DNA from 2 places in the Streptomyces sp. NPDC028289 genome. Region 1 is predicted to be linked to the other one. Evidence: riboswitches for the same ligand, from Rfam matches in the RefSeq annotation. Region 1 holds a riboswitch; the other holds the start of a gene.
The links. A riboswitch is a leader RNA that binds a small molecule or an ion and turns the genes downstream of it on or off. The one in region 1 is predicted to bind glycine.
Positions count from the first base shown of each region.

Region 1 (6,905 bases):
CACGGGCGCCAGCGCCCGCAACCTCTGGCGCTGCGAGGTCGCCGGCCTGGAGACCCACGGCGACCAGATCCGCGCCGACCTGACCGGGGAACTCGCCCTCGCCGCCGACCTCACCACGGTCGCCGCCGCGGAACTGGACCTGCACCCGGGCGCCACGGTCTGGGCGACGGTGAAGGCGACCCAGACACACGCCTACCCGGCGTGAAAGCGGGAGGCCCCGCCGAAGCGGGGCCTCCCTCACACCCTGTGCGTCAGTCCTCGTACGCGTCCAGCGGCGGACACGAGCACACCAGGTTCCGGTCGCCGAAGGCCTGGTCGATCCGGCGCACCGGCGGCCAGTACTTGTCGGCGGCGGACACGCCGCCTGGGAAGACGGCCTCCGTGCGGCTGTACTCGTGCTTCCACTCCCCACCGAGCGCGGCCGCGGTGTGCGGAGCCCCGCGCAGCGGGTTGTCCTCGGCGGGCCACTCCCCCGCCCCGACCTTGTCGATCTCCGCCCGGATGGCGATCATCGCCTCGCAGAACCGGTCCAGCTCACCGAGGTCCTCGGACTCGGTCGGCTCGATCATCAGCGTGCCGGCCACCGGGAAGGACATCGTCGGCGCGTGGAAGCCGTAGTCGATGAGCCGCTTCGCGACGTCGTCGACGCTCACTCCGGTCGCCTTGGTCAGCGGCCGCAGGTCGATGATGCACTCGTGCGCGACCAGCCCGCCGGGCCCGGTGTAGAGCACGGGGTAGTGCGGCTCCAGCCGCTTGGCGACGTAGTTGGCGCTGAGCACGGCCACCTGCGTGGCCCGCTTCAGCCCCTCGCCGCCCATGAGCCGGACGTACGCCCACGAGATCGGCAGGATCCCCGCGGATCCCCACGGCGCGGCCGAGATCGGCCCGACGCCGGTCTCCGGCCCGGCGGCGGGCTGGAGCGGGTGGTTCGGCAGGTACGGCGCCAGGTGGGCCCGTACGGCCACCGGACCGACGCCCGGACCGCCGCCGCCGTGCGGGATGCAGAAGGTCTTGTGCAGGTTGAGGTGGGAGACGTCCCCGCCGAAGTGCCCGGGCTTGGCCAGTCCGACCAGGGCGTTGAGGTTGGCGCCGTCGACGTACACCTGTCCGCCGGCCTCGTGCACCTGCGCGCAGATGTCCGCGACGTGCTCCTCGAACACCCCGTGCGTGGAGGGATAGGTGATCATCAGGACCGCGAGCTCGTCACGGTGCTGTTCGATCTTCGCCCGCAGGTCCTCGACGTCGATCTCGCCGTCCTCGGCGGTCTTCACGACGACGACCTTCATGCCCGCCATGACGGCGCTGGCGGCGTTGGTGCCGTGCGCGGAGGACGGGATCAGGCAGACGGTCCGCTGTGCGTCGCCGTTGGCGCGGTGGTACGCGCGTACGGCGAGCAGCCCGGCGAACTCGCCCTGCGATCCGGCGTTGGGCTGCAGCGACACCTTGTCGTACCCGGTGACCTCGGCGAGCCGCTCCTCCAGCTCCCGGATGAGGGTCAGGTAGCCCTGCGCCTGCTCGGCGGGCGCGAACGGGTGCAGCTGGCCGAACTCGGACCAGGTGACCGGTTCCATCTCGGTGGTCGCGTTGAGCTTCATGGTGCAGGAGCCCAGCGGGATCATGCCGCGGTCCAGCGCGTAGTCCCGGTCGGCGAGCCTGCGCAGGTAGCGGAGCATCGCGGTCTCGGAGCGGTGCTGCCGGAAGACGGGGTGGGCGAGGTAGCCGTCGGTGCGCAGCAGCGCCTCGGGCAGCGTGTCCTCAGTGACGGCGTCCAGCGCCTCGACGTCGCCCTCGACGCCGAAGGCCGTCCACACGGCGCCCAGCTGGGCGCGGGTGGTGGTCTCGTCGCAGGCCATGGAGACGTGGTCGGAGTCGACGAGCCGCAGGTTGACACCGCCCTGGCGGGCGGCGGCGACGATCTCGGCGGCCTTGCCGGGCACGCGCGCGGTGAGGGTGTCGAAGTAGGCGCCGTGCACGATCTCGACACCGCCGGCCGTGAGTCCCGCGGCGAGGATCGTGGCGTAGCGGTGCGTCCGCTGCGCGATGGCCTTGAGCCCCTCGGAACCGTGGTAGACGGCGTACATACCGGCCATCACGGCGAGCAGCACCTGCGCGGTGCAGATGTTGCTGGTGGCCTTCTCCCGCCGGATGTGCTGCTCGCGGGTCTGCAGCGCCAGCCGGTAAGCCTTGTTCCCGTCGGCGTCCACGGAGACGCCCACGAGCCGTCCGGGCAGGCTGCGCGCGAACTTCTCCCGGACCGCCATGTAACCGGCGTGCGGCCCGCCGAAGCCCATCGGCACACCGAACCGCTGGGTGGTGCCGACGGCGATGTCGGCCCCGAGCTCGCCCGGCGAGGTCAGCAGGGTCAGCGCGAGCAGGTCGGCGGCGACGGTGACGAGCGCGCCCACTGCGTGCGCCTGCTCGACGACGGCCTTGATGTCGCGTACGGCACCGGAGGCACCGGGGTACTGGACGAGGACCCCGTTGATCTCACGCCCGGCGAGGTCAGCCGGAATACCGTCGTGGAGGTCGGCGACCACGACCTCCACGCCCGTCGGCTCGGCCCGGGTCCGGATCACGGCGATGGTCTGCGGCAGCGCGTCCGCGTCGACGACGAAGACGCCCTTCTTGTTCTTGCCCATGCGCAGCGACAGGGCCATGGCCTCGGCGGCGGCCGTGCCCTCGTCGAGCAGCGAGGCACCGGAGGTGGGCAGCCCGGTGAGGTCGGCGACCACGGTCTGGAAGTTCAGCAGCGCTTCCAGCCGGCCCTGGGAGATCTCCGGCTGGTACGGCGTGTAGGCCGTGTACCAGGCGGGGTTCTCCATCACGTTGCGCAGGATCACGGGCGGCGTGAAGGTCCCGTAGTACCCCAGGCCGATCATCGAGTCGAGCACCTGGTTACGGTCGGCCAGCGACCGCAGCTCGGCCAGCACCTCGGCCTCGGTCCGGGCGGCCGGCAGCTCGAGCCGGTCGGCGTTCTTGATCACGTCCGGCACGGCGGCCGCGGTCAGGTCGTCGAGCGAGCCGTACCCGACCTGGGCGAGCATCTTGGCCCGAGCCTCGTGGTCGGGGCCGATATGGCGCTGCTCGAAGGGAATACCCTGCTCAAGCTCGGAGAGCGGAATGCGCTGGGCGGTCATTGCGGAGGCCTCCTGGTCTGACGCGACCTTCGAGGGGTACCCCGGCACGGGTACCCCGACGGCCTCCCCCTCTGTCATCTGACCTGAGAGCTTCGCCGGTGCGCCCTTGTGGACCACCGGCTTTCACCGTCGGTGAGAGCGGACACCGTCGGCATCCGCCCTGCTTTCCAGAGTGACCTCGTCCGTGCGGTACGTGAGCCTGAGAGATTCCGGGGAGGATTTGCTCCTTCGGCGCCTCCGGTTTCCCGGAGGACTCTCCCGCACGGGGTCAGCAGCCGCCTGCCAGCCTACCAGCGGGGGCAACACCGGAGTCTTCGAGTGGCCGCCTCCTTCAATGTGCTCTTTTGTAGTGCTTACGGATGAGTTGCGACCAAGTGGAGGGCCCGTGCAGACCGACATCGATCCGCGCAACCTGATCGGCCGCAAGGCGTTCGACCGCAACGGCACGAAGATCGGCACGATCGACGAGGTGTACCTCGACGACGCGACGGGCGTGCCGGAGTGGGCGGCCATACGCACCGGCCTGTTCTCCCGGGACGCCTTCGTGCCCCTGGAGCCCAGCGAACTGGTCGAGGGCACCCTGCAGGTCCCCTTCGACCGCGCCCTGATCAAAGACGCCCCCGACTTCGGCGTGGGCCGCCACCTCTCCCCGGAACAGGAACTCCAGCTCTACCACCACTACGGCCTGGACACGGCTCCCCCGCCCCACGACCATCCGGACCACGACTTCGGCAAGCTGGCGGGGACGGAGGACGCGGGGGCGTGACGCCGACGCCGGGTACGGTCGTGGTTTGGCCGCGGGCCGGTGAGGGCTGATCGCGCAGTTCCCCGCGCCCCTTCAGGTTTCTTCAGCCGCGGGCAGTCGTGCCGCTGGGGCGGCACGGGTGGGCGCAGCGCCACCCTGCCAGCGCCGGTGAGCCCCCCAGCGCCGACCCACGGTCACGTACGCACGCCGTCCGCCGAAACCCCCGGTGCCAACGGCAGCGGCTCCGCCGGCTCCAGCTCAGGGTCCTCGACCCGGAACGTCCGCACTCTCCCCGGCCCCATGGACCCCGGCGTCTCGAACCGCACCGTCACCCGCCCGAGCCCGCTCCCCTGCACCCATCCGTGCCCGTACTCGGCATGCCGCACGTCGTGCCCCGCGGGCCACCGCCGCTCGGCAACCACCTGCTCCTCAGCGACCGGCTCCGCCACGTCCTCCTCCGCCGCGAACTCCGCCGCCCCCTCCCCTGCCGCCGCCTGCGCGAACAGGTCCTCCTGCGTGTAGTCGGCCAGCCCCGACACCCCCACCCCCAGCAACCGCACGCCCCCCGTCGTGTCCACCGAGTCCAGCAACCGCGCGGCCGCCTCCCGCACCACCGTCGGGTCGTCGGTCGGCCCTCTGAGCGTCTCGGACCGGGTGAGCGTCGAGAAGTCGTACCGCCGCACCTTCAGCACGATGGTCCGCCCGGACAGCCCGGCCCCCCGCAGCCGCCGCACGCACCGGTCGGCCAGCCGCTGCACCTCCAGGCCCACCCGCAGCCGGTCGTGGATGTCCACGTCGTAGGTGTCCTCGACCGACACCGACTTCGTCTCCCGTTCGGCCACCACGGGCCGCTCGTCGTGCGCGAGCGCCATCGCGTACAGCGCGTGCCCGTGCGCCTTGCCGAGCAGCCGTACCAGCTCGTCCTCCCCCGCCTCGGCGATCTCGTCGACCGTGGTGATCCCGGCCCGCCGCAGATGGTCCCCCGTCGCCGGCCCCACCCCCGGCAGGGTCCGCACCGTCATCGGCCCGAGCATCGCCCGCTCCGTGCCCGGCTCGATCAGCACCAGTCCGTCCGGCTTGGCCTGTTCGGAGGCGATCTTCGCGAGCATCTTGGAGGCGGCGAGCCCGACGGACCCGGAGAGCCCCGTGGCGGCCCGTATGTCGGCGCGCAGCCTCTCCCCGACCAGCCGCGCCGACGTGGCGTCCCAGGCCACCCCACCGGCCTCCAGATCCACGAAGGCCTCGTCCAGGCTGAGCGGCTCCACCAGCGGGGAGAGCCCCCGCAGCAGCCCCATCACCTGCTCGCTGATCGACCGGTACAGCCCGAAGCGCGGCACCAGATACGCGGCGTTCGGCGCCAGCCGCCGCGCCTGCCCCATCGGCATCGCGGAGTGCACCCCGAAGACCCGGGCCTCGTACGACGCGGTGGCCACCACACCGCGCGGTCCGAGCCCGCCCACGACCACGGCCTTCCCGCGCAGGCTCGGCTTGGACGCCTGCTCCACCGAGGCGAAGAAGGCATCCATGTCGAGATGCAGGATCGTGGGCGCGTTTCTCACATCTCCGATGCTGCACCACACCACTGACAATGCCCCGGCACGGTTTCCCGTGCCGGGGCGTCACATGAGGCCTTCAGACCGCGCGGTTGCGCCGCCGCGCCAGTTCGTCGGCCGGGTTGTGGCCGACGAGCGTCTCCCCGGTGTCGACGCGCTCGCCGTGCAGCTGGGAGAGAGCGCTTTCCACGTCCCGCCACACCACGCCGACCGCGATCCCGAAGATGCCCTGACCGCCCTGGAGCAGGGCGTGCACCTCGTCGGGCGAGGTGCACTCGTAGACCGTGGCACCGTCGCTCATCAGGGTCATGCGCTCCAGATCGCGGAAACCGCGTTCCCTCAGGTGCTGGACGGCGGTGCGGATGTTCTGGAGTGAGACCCCGGTGTCCAGGAACCGCTTGACGATCTTCAGGACGACGACGTCCCGGAAGCTGTAGAGACGCTGGGTGCCCGACCCGTAGGCGGGCCGCACGCTGGGCTCGACCAGGCCGGTGCGGGCCCAGTAGTCGAGCTGCCGGTAGGTGATGCCGGCCGCCGCGCAGGCCGTGGGCCCGCGGTAGCCGATCTCCTCGGTGGCCATGGACGCCGCCCCTCCGCCGCTCGGCACTGCGGTCGGCCGCTGCGGGGCGTGACCGGCAATGCTGCTGTGAAGCGGGGACGGACCGCTCTCCCCGAAACCGCGTCCGGGGGCACCCCCAGCCATACCGTCGCCGCTGCTTCTCACGCCGACCTCCGTCCTTGACCTGCCTTCTCGACGGTAGGCAGTCACCAGGGGTGCGTCAACGATCGCCACACTCGGCACGCCGAGTGATAATCACCCTAGGAGTGGTTTCCCGTGCCCCACCGCGGGGAAAGGCTAGCCGAATGCTCTGGCGGGAGGCCGTAGGACGCTCTCAATGGCCGCTGGCAATTGCCCATGAGTTTCGGCTGTGACCAGCCCCGAACCGGCCCGTCACGGGCCTTCTGTCACGAACCGGCCCGGTCACCGACCTCCTGGTGGATGACGGGCCGATCCGGTCCCTCACTGGCTGCTGGTGCCGAAGTCCTCGGGCGAGATCTGGTCGAGGAACTCGCGGAACTTCTCCACCTCGTCCTCCTGCTCGTCCGGGATCGCGATGCCCGCGTCGTCCAGCACCGTGTCACTGCCGTAGATCGGCGTTCCGGTGCGCAGCGCCAGCGCTATGGCGTCGGACGGACGGGCGCTCACCTCGACCCCGCTGGCGAAGACCAGCTCCGCGTAGAAGACGCCCTCACGCAGGTCCGTGATGCGCACTTCGGTGAGCTCCTGGCCGACGGCCTCCAGCACGTCCTTGAACAGGTCGTGCGTCAGCGGCCTGGCAGGCGCCATGCCCTGCTGGGCGAACGCGATCGCCGTTGCCTCCCCCGGCCCGATCCAGATGGGGAGGTAACGGTCGCCTCCCACTTCGCGCAGGAGCACGATCGGTTGGTTGGAGGGCATTTCCACCCGGA
Region 1 covers NZ_JBVHTI010000008.1:7,544-14,448, reverse strand. Annotated here, with positions in the region: gene ACZ4UV_RS36715 (ABC transporter ATP-binding protein) at 1-205, shown strand, start outside; gene gcvP (aminomethyl-transferring glycine dehydrogenase) at 252-3,137, opposite strand; glycine riboswitch at 3,315-3,408, opposite strand; gene ACZ4UV_RS36705 (PRC-barrel domain-containing protein) at 3,523-3,903, shown strand; gene ACZ4UV_RS36700 (DNA polymerase IV) at 4,077-5,441, opposite strand; gene ACZ4UV_RS36695 (MerR family transcriptional regulator) at 5,515-6,159, opposite strand; gene ACZ4UV_RS36690 (bifunctional nuclease family protein) at 6,457-6,905, opposite strand, start outside.

Region 2 (6,905 bases), on a different contig from region 1:
CGTCCGCGACCTCGGCGAAGTCCTCGGTCGTGAAGCCGCGGGTGGCCAGCGCCGGGGTGCCGATCCGCAGACCCGAGGTGACCATCGGCGGCCGCGGGTCGTTCGGGACGGCGTTGCGGTTGACCGTGATGCCGACCTCGTGGAGCCGGTCCTCGGCCTGCTGTCCGTCCAGCTCCGACGCACGCAGGTCGACGAGGATCAGGTGGACGTCCGTGCCGCCGGACAGGACGTTCACGCCGGCCTCGCGGGCGTCGGCGGCGGTGAGCCGCTCCGCCAGGATCCGCGCACCCTCCACCGTACGACGCTGGCGCTCCTTGAAGTCCTCCGAGGCGGCGACCTTGAAGGAGACCGCCTTCGCCGCGATCACGTGCTCCAGGGGACCGCCCTGGAAGCCCGGGAAGACGGACGAGTTCAGCTTCTTCGCGAAGGCCTGCTTGGCGAGGATGATCCCGCCGCGCGGTCCGCCGAGCGTCTTGTGGGTGGTGGAGGTGACCACGTCCGCGTAGGGGACCGGGTTCGGGTGCAGCCCCGCCGCGACCAGGCCGGCGAAGTGCGCCATGTCGACCCACAGGCAGGCCTCGACCTCGTCGGCGATCCGGCGGAACTCCGCGAAGTCCAGCTGCCGCGGGTACGCCGACCAGCCTGCGATGATCACCTTCGGGCGGTGCTCCTTGGCGAGCCGCTCCACCTCGGCCATGTCGACCAGACCGGAGTCGTCGACGTGGTAGGCGACCACGTCGAACTGCTTGCCGGAGAAGTTCAGCCGCATGCCGTGGGTCAGGTGGCCGCCGTGGGCGAGGTCCAGGCCCAGGATGGTGTCGCCGGGCTGGGCCAGCGCGAACAGGGCCGCCTGGTTGGCGGAGGCACCGGAGTGCGGCTGCACGTTGGCGTACTCGGCGCCGAACAGCTCCTTCACCCGGTCGATGGCGATCTGCTCGGTGACGTCGACGTGCTCGCAGCCGCCGTAGTAGCGGCGGCCCGGGTAGCCCTCGGCGTACTTGTTGGTGAGGACCGAGCCCTGCGCCTCCATGACCGCCAGCGGAGCGAAGTTCTCCGAGGCGATCATCTCCAGGGTGGACTGCTGGCGCGCCAGCTCGGCGTCGACCGCGGCGGCTACCTCGGGGTCGAGCTCGTGCAGGGGCGTGTTCAGAACGGACATCTGTTTCTACGACTCCTAGGCCGGGGTCTGCGGCGGCTCTCAGCCGGCGGTGAAGGCGGTGTACTCGTCGGCGGAGAGCAGGTCGTCCGGCTCGTCCGTGACGCGCACCTTGAACAGCCAGCCGCCCTCGAAGGGGGCCGAGTTCACCAGGGACGGGTCGTCGACGACGTCCTCGTTGACCGCGGTGATCTCACCGGTGACCGGCGCGTACAGGTCGGACACCGACTTGGTCGACTCCAGCTCGCCGCAGGACTCACCCGCGGTCACCGTGTCGCCGACCGCCGGGAGCTGGACGAAGACGACGTCACCGAGCGCGTTGGCCGCGTGCTCCGTGATGCCGACCGTCGCCACGCCGTCCTCGGCGGCCGTCAGCCACTCGTGCTCCTTGCTGTAACGCAGCTGCTGGGGGTTGCTCATGGCCTGAATTCTCCTGTACGCGGGGGAGTGCTGGTGAATGGGGGACTGCTGGGAACGCGCGTGACCAGCGGCGATGTGCGCCAGGTCACGCCCGGTGGCTGTTGCCGACGCCGGTTGGGGTGATCACTTCCGGCGCTTGTAGAACGGCAGCGGCACGACTTCGTACGGCTCGTGACTGCCCCGGATGTCCACGCCGACGCCTGCCGTGCCCGGCGCCGAGTGCGCGGCGTCGACGTACGCCATGGCGATCGGCTTGCCCAGGGTGGGGGAGGGGGCGCCCGAGGTGACCTCGCCGATCACCTCGCCGCCGGCGACCACCGGGTATCCGGCGCGGGGCACCCGGCGGCCTTCGGCGACCAGGCCGACGAGCACCCGCGGCGGCTTCTGCTCCGCTCGGGCGGCGGCCTCGGCGAGCGCCGCGCGCCCCACGAAGTCGCCCTCCTTCTCGAACTTCACCACCCGGCCGAGCCCGGCGTCGAAAGGGGTGAGCGAGGTGGTGAGCTCATGCCCGTACAGCGGCATGCCCGCCTCCAGCCGCAGCGTGTCCCGGCAGGAGAGACCGCACGGCACCAGGCCCACCGCGGAACCCGCCTTGGTCAGCGCCTGCCACAGCTCCACCGCGTGCTCCGGCTTCACGAACAGCTCGAAGCCGTCCTCGCCGGTGTAGCCGGTGCGTGCGATCAGCGCCGGGACGCCGGCGACGGTGCCGGGCAGCCCGGCGTAGTACTTCAGCCCGTCCAGGTCGGCGTCGGTGAGGGAGGCGAGGATGCCCGGGGACTCCGGGCCCTGGACGGCGATCAGCGCGTACGCGTCCCGGTCGTCGCGGACCTCGGCCTCGAAGCCGGCGGAGCGTTCCACGAGCGCGTCGAGGACGACCTGGGCGTTGGAGGCGTTGGCGACGACCATGTACTCGGCCTCGGCCAGCCGGTAGACGATCAGGTCGTCCAGGATGCCGCCGTCGGCCCGGCAGATCATGGTGTAGCGGGCCCGGCCCACGCCGACGGAGGCGATGTTGCCGACCAGGGCGTGGTTCAGCAGGGCGGCGGCCTGGGGGCCGGTCACGGTGATCTCGCCCATGTGGGAGAGGTCGAAGAGCCCGGCCCTGGTCCGTACGGCGACGTGCTCGTCGCGCTCGGAGCCGTAGCGCAGGGGCATGTCCCAGCCGGCGAAGTCGGTCATGGTCGCGCCGAGCGAGCGGTGCAGGGCATCGAGCGCGGTACGGCGGGGTGCGGCGGAATCGGTACTGCTCATCGGTCGGTCGTCTCCCGGAGGTCCCAAGGGCATGACAGGCGAGGGCTGTCCTCCCCATCTGTCATCGGAACCTGAGAGGTTCGCCCTGACCACGGATGTGACCACGACTTGCACCTTGGGTGGAGCCACTGACACAGCGGCCCGCTTTTCAGATGTGCCTCGCCCGCGCGGTAACGGGGCCTGAGAGATTCAAGGGAGGGACTTGCTCCTTCGGCGCCCCAGCGAAGACGGCTGGGGACTCTCCCGCGCGGATTCAAGCGGCCGGTATGCAGTTGGCGCGGACATCATTGCACGCCGCCCGGGGCCGTGGCAGGCCGGACCTGGCCCTCCGTTCTGTGACGGGCCTGTGGCAGTACGCGAACGGAACCGCGAGACGCCGTGATTACCTTCTCTTTACGTTAAGTGGGGAGAACCTTTCCTGAACCCCCAGGGAGGACGATCACGGTGACAAGGACCACGGCATACGCGACGACGACGGGCATCGCCGTGCCCCGGCAGCCGGCGGCCCCGGCCCGCGAGCGGTGCGGCGAGCTCCCCGCACCGGTCGTCCGCGACCTGCGCGATCGCGCCGGGCACAGCCCGCACGGCCTGCTCTTCGGCCCCCGTGACCTGGTCGTGGTCACGGGGCTGCCCGGCAGCGGCAAGTCCACCCTGATGCACCGCACCGTCCAGGGCATCCGTATCGACTCCCAGGACACCCGCGACCGCTGGGACTCCCGCCTGGCCCGCCTCCTGCCGTACGCCGTCTACCGCCCGCTGGTCCGCATCGCCCACTACGCCGGGCTGCGTCGGGCCCTCGGCACCGGCGAGGGCGTGGTCGTGCACGACTGCGGGACCCAGGCCTGGGTGCGCGACTGGCTGGCCCGGGAGGCCCGCCGCCGCGGCGGCACCCTGCACCTGCTGCTCCTCGACGTCACGCCGGGCACGGCACTGGACGGCCAGCGCGAACGCGGCCGGGGCGTCTCCCGGTACGCCTTCCTGCGCCACCGCCGGGCGGCCGGGCGGCTGCTGCGCGCGGCGGAGAAGGGGAGGCTGCCCGAGGGCGTCGGTTCGGCGGTCCTCCTCGACCGGGACGCGGCGGACGTACTGCGCCGGATCGCCTTCGCGGCCTGAATCGGCTGGTGGGGTGGCTTTGTCGGTGTCACCCGCTAGCCTTTCCAGCCTCACCAGTGGTTTCCAGCAGGCGGTAGGCAGATGGACTTCCCGGCGGACATTCCCGCGGACTTCCCGGCACAGGCGCACCCCCACCCGCACGGCGGGTGGCCCGGCAACGAACTGGAGGAGGTCCTGTCGGCCTCCCTCGGCGTGCCCGCGGCGGCGGGCCGGCTCATCGAGGTACTGGGCCGGAGTTTCCTGTGGATCCCGCTGCCCGAGGGCGGCGGCCCGCACAGCGGCCCGCTGGACCTGCCCACGACGGAGATCGCGGGCCAGGTGTACGTGCCGGTCTTCAGCTCCGAGGAGCAGTTCCGCCTGGTGGCCGGCTCCCATCTGTCGTACACGATCGCCCCGGCGGTCGAGTTCGCCCGCGGGCTGCCCCCGCAGGTCGGCATCGCCGTGAACCCCGGGGGAGTCGTCGGGGTCCCGCTGCCGCCGGAGGCGGTCGCCCAGCTCTGCCGGACCGGCCGTACCGAACTGGACGGCCCCGCCTCCGGCGGCCGGGTCCGCCTCTTCGAACCGGACTGGCAGGACGACCCGATGGACTTCCTGGCCGCGGCGTCGGCGGAGTTCGCGGCGATCGGCGTCGTCGCCTCGGCCCGCCGCTGCCTCGCCGCGGTCGAGACTGCGGACCCGGTGATGTTCGTGGGCGTCGAACTCTCCCAGTGGGAGGGCGACGTGCGCGCCCTGCCCCTGGAGGCCCTGGGCAAGGCACTGGGCCGGGTGCCGGTGAGGTGGCCGGTGAACCTGGTCCTGCTCGACGTGGCGGACGACCCGGTCGGCCACTGGATGCGGGAGAACGTGCGTCCCTTCTATCAATACGGCCACTAGAAACGCCCTCAGGGCAGCCAACCAAGGGGCGCGGGGAACTGCGCGACCAGCCACCACGAAGCCGCACCCGCGCACGGACAATCGGCCCCCGCCCCCTGGGCGCATAAGCTGTCTCCAAACGCGGGGCACCAGATGAAGGGGCGGTAACACGTGAGCGCCAGCGGCACCGCGGCGACCGGACAGGTCGAGCACATGCTGCGCCAGGTAACCCCCGGGCGCTACGACGCCTACGAGGCACTCCTCCGCGCCCTCGCCACGCCCTCCTCCGGCCAGATCTGGATGCTCCTCTGGCACGGCCAGGCCGGCTCCCCCGACGCCCAGTACGGGAACATGGAGGTCGAGGGCCACGGCTACGCCCCCTGTGTGACCTCGGCCCAGGAACTCTCCGCGAGCGGCTGGAACCGCTCGTACGAGGTGGTCGACGGCATCGACGTGGCCCGCACCCTCTACCCCGACCACTTCGGCCTCTGGCTCAACCCGCACGCACCGGGCGGCGGCGTCGGCATCCCCTGGCTGGACCTGCGCCGCATCGCCACCGGCCTGGACCGCCAGCCGGCCGGCCCGCTCCGGCTCACCGAACCGGCCATCGAGATCCCGCAGTTCTACGCCCTGCTCACGCAGAACGCCCACCGCACCCCCGCGGTGCGCTCCCTGCGCCGCGCCTGGGTGCAGCCGGCCCTCGGGGCGCCGTACCTCGCGATCGGCCTGGACGTGTACGACACCTCGCCGCCGGCCGTGGACTCGGTGCGGGGGATGATGCAGCAGTCGATCGGGGCGGTGCCGGACGGGCTGCCGGTGTCGACGGTCGCGATGACCGACGAGTACGACCCGGTCGTGATGTGGATGCGGGCGACGGCACGGCCGTTCTACGACCGCGAAGCCCACGCGGCGCTGCCGCCGGCGCCGGCGACGGGGTACGGGTATCCACCGGCCCAGGGCGGTTACTGACGCGACGGGGCGCTCTCCCCTCGGGTCGACCGAGGGGGTTCACAAGATTTACGTAACGAACACATTTCTCCGCGCGTAGATGACGCCGGAACGCTCCGTTCCGGCCGGATTCGGCGTTCTGTCCCAACTGACCCGTGTCCGAGGGGCGTTACCCACTGTTCGGATAACGGAATCCCTCGGACTGCATCACGGTTGCGCATACTTTCTTCGCCAGATCTGGCGGGTGATCGCGACGACGCTGAAGACTCGCCAGTCAGACATGAGGTCGGTTTAAACCTCATGATCGAGCAAGTCGACAAAGCCGCAATCCGCGGCTGGCGTAGGCCGGTCACCGCCGGCGAGAGGGGTCGCTCACCGTGACCGCACCGATCGAGACCACCGGGGCGGCAGCCGAGGCACAGCCGGAGGCTGTGCTGGAGGGTGCCGGTAAGGGGCAGATCGAGGGTCGTTCCCTCGGACAGATCGCCTGGACCCGGTTCAAGAAGGACAGGGTCGCCGTGGCCGGCGGCATCGTTGTCGTTCTGCTGATTCTCGTCGCGATCCTCGCCCGCCCCATCCAGGCCCTGTTCGGTCTCGACCCCAACGCCTTCCACCAGGAGCTGATCGACGCCAACACCTCGCTGCCCAACGGCGGCTGGGGCGGCATGAGCCTCGATCACCCGCTGGGCGTGGATCCGAAGTTCGGCCGCGACATCGCCACCCGCATCCTGGAGGGCTCCTGGGTGTCGCTGGTCGTCGCCTTCGGCTCGACGATCCTGTCCAACGTGATCGGCGCGATCATGGGCGTCGTCGCGGGCTACTACGGCGGCCGGGTCGACTCGGTCATCAGCCGGCTGATGGACACCTTCCTGGCCTTCCCCCTCCTGCTGTTCGCCATCGCCATCTCCGCCACCCTCCAGGGCGGCGCGTTCGGCCTGAACGGACTGCCGCTGCACCTGAGCGTGCTCATATTCGTCATCGGCTTCTTCAACTGGCCCTACCTGGGCCGGATCGTGCGCGGCCAGACCCTCGCCCTGCGGGAGCGTGAGTTCGTCGACGCCTCCCGCGGCATGGGCGCCAAGGGCCCGTACATCCTGTTCCGGGAGCTGATGCCCAACCTGGTCGGCCCGATCATCGTCTACTCGACGCTGCTGATCCCGACCAA
Region 2 covers NZ_JBVHTI010000014.1:89,665-96,569, reverse strand. Annotated here, with positions in the region: gene glyA (serine hydroxymethyltransferase) at 1-1,159, opposite strand, end outside; gene gcvH (glycine cleavage system protein GcvH) at 1,199-1,576, opposite strand; gene gcvT (glycine cleavage system aminomethyltransferase GcvT) at 1,700-2,827, opposite strand; glycine riboswitch at 2,876-2,985, opposite strand; glycine riboswitch at 2,986-3,083, opposite strand; gene ACZ4UV_RS48260 (AAA family ATPase) at 3,266-3,940, shown strand; gene ACZ4UV_RS48255 (enhanced serine sensitivity protein SseB) at 4,022-4,813, shown strand; gene ACZ4UV_RS48250 (enhanced serine sensitivity protein SseB C-terminal domain-containing protein) at 4,964-5,761, shown strand; gene ACZ4UV_RS48245 (ABC transporter permease) at 6,118-6,905, shown strand, end outside.
Region 2: another riboswitch for glycine. It lies ahead of gcvT (glycine cleavage system aminomethyltransferase GcvT); the one in region 1 lies ahead of gcvP (aminomethyl-transferring glycine dehydrogenase).